DNA from 3 places in the Herbiconiux sp. VKM Ac-2851 genome. Region 1 is predicted to be linked to each of the others. Evidence: predicted binding sites of a transcription regulator. Region 1 holds the regulator's gene; each other region holds the start of a gene.
What was found. The regulator HrcA, encoded in region 1, represses chaperone genes, less so after heat shock. The targets are predictions, from matches to a motif close to TTNGCACTCGNNNNNNNCGAGTGCNAA.

Region 1 (2,263 bases):
GCACGGGTTCGGGATGATCGTGCCGTAGCCGCGGCAGGTGCCGCAGGGGGCGCTCGTCACGACGTTGCCGAGCAGCGAGCGCACGGTGCGCTGGATCGAGCCGGAGCCGTGGCAGATGTCGCAGGTGACCGGAGCGGTGCCCGGGGCGCAGCACGAGCCGTTGCAGGTCTCGCAGAGCACGGCGGTGTCGACCTCGAGGTCGCGGTGGGTGCCGAAGATGACCTCGCCGAGGTCGACCTCGACGCGGAGCAGTGCATCCTGACCCCGCTCGGCACGGGACTTCGGGCCTCGGCTGCCGCCGCCCTGCCCGCCGAAGAAGGTCTCGAAGATGTCGCCGAAGCCGCCGAAGCCCTGGGCGCCCGCGCCGCCGAAGCCCTGCTGCGGGCCGCGGTCGTAGTCGCGGCGCTGCCCGGGGTCGCTCAGCACGTCGTACGCGTGGGTGACCGCCTTGAACGTCTCCTGGGCCTCGGGGCTCGGGTTGACGTCGGGGTGCAGCTCGCGGGCGAGCCGGCGGTAGGCCTTCTTGATCTCTTCGGGAGTCGCGTCGCGCGAGACGCCGAGCACGTCGTAATGGTCAGCCACCAGGGGCTTCTCCTTCGTTGTCGTCCGGAAGTCGTGGGGGGTTCGGGGATCGGGTCGACGGTCAGCTCGCGCTGCCGGTCTCGCCGAGGGTTCGGGAGAGGTAGCGCGCGACCGCGCGCACCGCGGAGATGTTGCTGGAGTAGTCCATGCGGGTCGGGCCGAGCACGCCGAGGCGCGAGATGGCGCTGCCGATGCCGGTGTAGCCGCTCGCGAGGATGGAGGTCTCGCCGAGGCCGAACGACTCGTTCTCACGGCCGATCGAGACGAGGAGGCCCCGCTGGTCGGCCTCGAGCTCGCTGAACAGGCGCAGCAGCACGACCTGCTCCTCGACCGCCTCGAGCACGGGCAGGATGCTGCCGTGGAAGTCGTCTTCGGTGCGCACCAGGTTGGCGGCACCGGCGATCAGCAGCTTCTCCTGGCGGTTGGCCGAGACCTGCTCCTTCAGCGTGGCCGCGACGACGGATGCGGTCGCCGCCAGCTCGGCCGGGAAACGCTCCGGCACGCCGTCGAGGGCGCCCGCCGCCTCGATGAGGCCCTTGCCGCCGACCGCCTCGTTGAAGCGCTGGCGGAGCTCGCCGATCAGGCTGTCGTCGATGTCGGACGGCACGTCGACGATGCGCTGCTCGACGTGGCCGGCGTCGGTGATGATCACCGTCATGAGCTTGCGGGGGGCGAGGGCGACGACCTCGATGTGGCGCACCCGCGCCTGCGAGCGCGACGGGTACTGCACCAGGGCGACCTGGTGGGTGAGCTGGGAGAGCAGGCGCACCGTGCGGGCGAGCACGTCGTCGACGTCGACACCGGAGTCGAGGAACGCCTCGATCGCGTGCCGCTGCGCCGGCGTGAGGGGACGCACCTCGGAGAGGTGGTCGACGAACAGGCGGTAGCCCTTGTCGGTGGGCACCCGTCCGCTCGAGGTGTGCGGAGCCGTGATCAGCTCCTCCTCTTCGAGCAGGGCCATGTCGTTGCGGATGGTGGCCGCCGAGACGCCGAAGGAGTGCCGTTCGGCGATGCTCTTCGAGCCGACGGGCTCGCGGGAGGCGACGTAGTCCTGCACGATCACGCGAAGCACTTCGAGGCTGCGTTCGGAGACCATGTCGACCACCTCCCTTTTGGCACTCAGACGGCTTGAGTGCCAATCATATCGCGCCGGGACCGACAACCGGCTGGGGACGCGGGGAGACACAGTGAGCGAAAATCATTGCTCGGCCCCGGGGCTACCGCTATCTTGTCTCGTGTACCACCCCGTCCATCCGTCTGAAAGGCGCGAGACAATGACCGACCCCAACGCAACGCCGAACGATCCGGCCGCAGGCCAGCCGACGCCGCCTTCGGGTCAGCCCACGCCCCCTCCCGGGTACCAGGCTCCTCCCCCCGGCTACCAGGCACCGCCTCCCGGGTACCAGGCTCCCCCGCCCGGCTCCGGCTACCAGCAGCAGCCCGGTTACCAGCAGGCAGCTCCGCAGGCGCCGCTCTCGCCGGCCGACGACAAGCAGTGGGCGTTCCTCGCCCAGCTCGGCGGCATCCTCGGCTTCCTGCCGCCGCTGATCATCTGGCTGATCTTCAAAGACCGCGGCCCCCTCACCAACCAGGAGGGCAAGGAGTCGCTGAACTTCCAGATCTCCGTCGCGATCGCGGTCGTCGCCCTCTACATCCTGGGCACGATCCTCTCGGTGATCCT
Region 2 (2,263 bases), 540 kb from region 1:
TGAGGGTCGCCGACTCCGCGCCCTTCAGCGAGAGCCGCGTGCGCAGAGCGGCGGGGTCGACGTCGACGCCGCGCTTCTTGATCTCGAGCGTGCCGATCCGACGCTCCCGCAGCGCCCGCTTGAGCGCCGTCTCGCTCGCCGGCAGCCGCTCGCGCACGCGGAAGGCCGCCGCGAAGGGTGTCTCGACGACCGAATCGGCCGTCAGGTACGCGATACCGGCCGAGAGCATTCCCGCACCGAGGCGTTCGGCCAGCGCTCCGATCAGCCGGGCGCGGATGATCGAGCCGTCGGGCTCGTAGACGAACTCCCCGAGCGGCCGCACCTCCGCGTCCACGCTGTCGGCCGCGGCGGTCAGCTCGGCCGATCCGCCTTCGCGCACCACGAGCGCCGAGCGCCGCACCCCGGAGCGGGCGAGCGCCCCGAACCACAGCCCCATCTCGACCAGCTGCCCGTCGACCGAGACCCACTGCGCCTCGGCGGAGCCCGGGATCTGCTCGCGATCGAAGCCCGGTCCGAGCTTGACGCCCACGGGCATCCGCTCGCCGAGCCCGAACGCGAAGCCGACCGAGGGCGAGTAGTCGTCGGGCCGGGTGAGCCGCGAGGTCTCGCCGGTGCCCGCGGTGCGCCGGGCGGGGTCGAGGTAGACCGCGTCGGCGCCCTCGAGCGAGACGCTCTCCGCGTCGGCGTGCACCACCTCGACGTCGGGGAAGGCGGCGAGGTTGTAGGCGGCCAGCGCGGCGGTGACCTCGTCGCGTTCGACGGCGAGCACGGGGATGCCGAGGGCGGCGATGGCCAGCGCATCCGCCCCCAGCCCGCAGCCGAGGTCGGCCACCCGCCGCACGCCGGCGTCGCGGAAGCGGCCGGCGTGCAGGGCGGCGACCTTGAGCCGGGTGGCCTGCTCGAGGCCGGCCTGGGTGTAGAGCAGCCGGTGGGCGAAGCCGCCGAACTTGGCCCTGGCCTTCTGCCGCAGCCGCGACTGGGTGAGCGCGGCGGCGACCAGCTCGGGGGAGTGGCCCGCTTTGCGCAGGGCGGCGACCTGCTGCACCGCGCCCTTCGCGGAGTACTCGGGAAGGGAGTCGACGAGCCGGAGCCCCTCCGTGGTCAAGAGCAGCGACAGCTCGGCGGAGTCCATCCGGCCACGCTACCAAGCGCGGGCCGATTGTTGGCACTCGCGTTGCGGGAGTGCCAATGAAGCCTCTAAACTCGACTTAGCACTCTCGGAGTGAGGGTGCTAACCAGACGTTTTTGTAACTGAGAAAGAAGAGGTCAACCGTGTCGGTCTCCATCAAGCCGCTCGAGGATCGCATCGTCATCAAGCAGGTCGAAGCTGAGCAGACCACTGCTTCCGGTCTCGTCATCCCTGACACCGCCAAGGAGAAGCCCCAGGAGGGCGAAGTCGTCGCCGTCGGCCCCGGCCGCATCGACGACAACGGCAACCGCATCCCGCTCGACGTCGCCGTCGGCGACAAGGTCATCTACTCCAAGTACGGCGGAACCGAGGTGAAGTACGGCGGTGAAGACCTGCTCGTGCTCTCGGCCCGCGACGTGCTCGCGGTCGTCGTCCGCTGACGCATCCTTCTTCACGCAGAACCCCGGGTGGCCTGGCCATCCGGGGTTCTGTCGTTCCCGGGCCGACAGCCGCCTCCGCGGGTCGCGGCGCAGGGGTAGGCTGACGCGGTGCCCGACCGTTCCGCCCCCGCGCTGACCTTCCGTTCCGGTCTGCTCTACGCCGTCGGGGCGTATGTGCTGTGGGGTGTCTTCCCCCTCTACTTCCTGCTCATGCAGCCGGCCGGGGCGTTCGAGATCGTCGCCTGGCGCATCCTGTTCTCGCTGGTGTTCTGCGCCCTGCTGCTCACGGTGACGCGCGGCTGGCGGCCCTTCCTGGCGATCGCCCGGCAGCCCCGGCTGCTGTTCCTGATGGCGCTCGCAGGCCTGCTGATCTACATCAACTGGCAGACCTACATCCTCGGCACCCTCTCGGGCCAGGTCGTCGAGACCTCGCTCGGCTACTTCATCAACCCGATCGTCACCGTGCTGCTCAGCGTGCTCGTACTGCGCGAGAAGCTCAGGATGCTCCAGTGGGCCGCCATCGGCATCAGCCTCGTCGCCGTGCTCGTGCTGGCCGTCGGGCACGGCACGGTGCCGTGGCTCGCCCTCGTGCTGGCGGCCTCCTTCGGCACCTACGGCCTGGTCAAGAAGCACGTCGGCCCCCGGGTGGACGCGGTCAGCGGACTCTCCCTGGAGACCGCGTGGCTCGCCCCGC
Region 3 (2,263 bases), 390 kb from region 1:
CACCGAGGCGCCGACCCCGACCCCCACGGTCGCGCCGGTCACCGATGGCACCAAGTCGGTCACCGTCCTGAACGGCACCGAGATCGCGGGCCTCGCCACGCGCGTCGGCGACGCGGCGGTCGCGAGCGGCTGGAACGTCGGCTCGCGCGCCAACGCCAGCACCACCGACTTCGCCACCACCACCGTCTACTACGCCGATGCGGCGAACGAGGGGGCGGCGCTCGGCCTCGCCCAGCTGCTCGGCGGGGTGCCGACCGAGCTGAACGCCTCGTTCCCGGGTGCCGACCTCACCGTGGTGCTCGGCACCGACTACGCCGGGCCCGGGCTCACCGACGCGGCGGCGCCGGCCGAGGAGGCGCCGGCGGAAGAAGCCCCGGCCGAGGACGCTCCGGTCGAGTAGCGGCGGCGTCCGCCGGTCGTGCCGGCGGGCATCCTGGACCCCCTCGCGGGGCCCCGTTGTTTCGCGCACGTTTCGACCGTGTTGAGTTGCTGTCACGATGTGTCGAATTCACCCGGATCGGCCGTCGTGCTCGCCGGAGCAGTGATTAGTATCTGGAAATGGGCGTGGCAACCGTGTCACTTCTGCAGAAACACAGCACTTGGGAGTAACGATGGCGAACGGAACCGTGAAGTGGTTCAACGCTGAGAAGGGCTTCGGCTTCATCACGGTCGACGGGGGCGGACAGGACGTGTTCGTGCACTACTCGGCGATCGACATGAGCGGCTACAAGGTCCTCGAGGAGGGCCAGCAGGTCGTCTTCGAGGTCGGCACCGGATCGAAGGGTCCGCAGGCGGAATCGGTCCGTCTGGCCTGACGGCTTCGATCCAGCGAGACGCCCCGCCCTTCTGGGCCGGGGCGTTTCGCCATGCCCGGCGTCGTCACAGGTTCACTTGCACTCGCGCACCCCGAGTGCCAATATTGGTTTAGCACTCATGAAGTTCGAGTGCTAACCGCTGAATCTTTGATGACGTCCAGGGAGGACGAGAAACACACATGGCAAAGATCATTGCTTTCGATGAAGAGGCCCGCCGCGGCCTCGAGCGTGGCCTGAACACGCTCGCCGATGCCGTCAAGGTCACGCTCGGCCCGCGCGGTCGCAACGTCGTCCTCGAGAAGAAGTGGGGCGCCCCCACGATCACCAACGACGGCGTGTCCATCGCCAAGGAGATCGAGCTCGACGACCCCTACGAGAAGATCGGTGCCGAGCTCGTCAAGGAGGTCGCCAAGAAGACCGACGACGTCGCGGGCGACGGAACCACCACCGCGACCGTGCTCGCGCAGGCGCTCGTCAAGGAGGGCCTCCGCAACGTGGCCGCCGGCGCCGACCCCATCAGCCTCAAGAAGGGCATCGAGAAGGCCGTCGCGGCCGTCTCCGCCGAGCTGATCAAGAACGCCAAGGAGATCGAGACCAAGGAAGAGATCGCCGCCACCGCGTCGATCTCCGCCGCCGACCCCGAGATCGGCGCGATCATCGCCGAGGCCATCGACAAGGTCGGCAAGGAGGGTGTCGTCACCGTCGAGGAGTCGAACACCTTCGGCACCGAGCTCGAGCTGACCGAGGGCATGCGCTTCGACAAGGGCTACCTGTCGGCGTACTTCGTCACCGACCCTGAGCGTCAGGAAGCGGTCTTCGAAGACCCCTACATCCTGATCGTCAACTCGAAGGTCTCGAACATCAAGGACCTGCTGCCGATCGTCGACAAGGTCATCCAGACCGGCAAGCAGCTCCTCATCATCGCTGAGGACGTCGACGGCGAGGCCCTGGCCACGCTCGTCGTGAACAAGATCCGCGGCATCTTCAAGTCGGTCGCCGTCAAGGCTCCCGGCTTCGGCGACCGTCGCAAGGCGCAGCTGCAGGACATCGCGATCCTCACCGGCGGCCAGGTCATCTCCGAGGAGGTCGGCCTCAAGCTCGAGAACGTCTCCCTCGACCTTCTCGGCCAGGCCCGCAAGGTCGTCATCACGAAGGACGAGACCACCATCGTCGAGGGTGCCGGCGACGCCGACGCCATCGCCGGTCGCGTGGCTCAGATCCGTGCCGAGATCGAGAACACCGACAGCGACTACGACCGCGAGAAGCTCCAGGAGCGCCTCGCCAAGCTCGCCGGCGGTGTCGCTGTCATCAAGGCCGGTGCCGCCACCGAGGTCGAGCTGAAGGAGCGCAAGCACCGCATCGAAGACGCCGTGCGCAACGCCAAGGCTGCCGTCGAAGAGGGCATCGTCGCCGGTGGTGGCGTCGCCCTCATCCAGGCCGGCAAGACC

Region 2: the regulator HrcA is predicted to act here: its motif matches at 1,163-1,189, upstream of groES (co-chaperone GroES).
Region 3: the regulator HrcA is predicted to act here: its motif matches at 925-951, upstream of groL (chaperonin GroEL).

Annotation. Positions count from the first base shown of each region.
Region 1 is NZ_JABMLJ010000003.1:1,006,405-1,008,667, reverse strand. It holds gene dnaJ (molecular chaperone DnaJ) at 1-582, opposite strand, end outside; gene hrcA (heat-inducible transcriptional repressor HrcA) at 644-1,678, opposite strand; gene HQQ85_RS18000 (DUF4870 domain-containing protein) at 1,857-2,263, shown strand, end outside.
Region 2 is NZ_JABMLJ010000003.1:462,602-464,864, forward strand. It holds gene HQQ85_RS15320 (class I SAM-dependent methyltransferase) at 1-1,132, opposite strand, end outside; gene groES (co-chaperone GroES) at 1,273-1,569, shown strand; gene rarD (EamA family transporter RarD) at 1,678-2,263, shown strand, end outside.
Region 3 is NZ_JABMLJ010000003.1:617,933-620,195, forward strand. It holds gene HQQ85_RS16170 (LytR C-terminal domain-containing protein) at 1-400, shown strand, start outside; gene HQQ85_RS16175 (cold-shock protein) at 612-815, shown strand; gene groL (chaperonin GroEL) at 995-2,263, shown strand, end outside.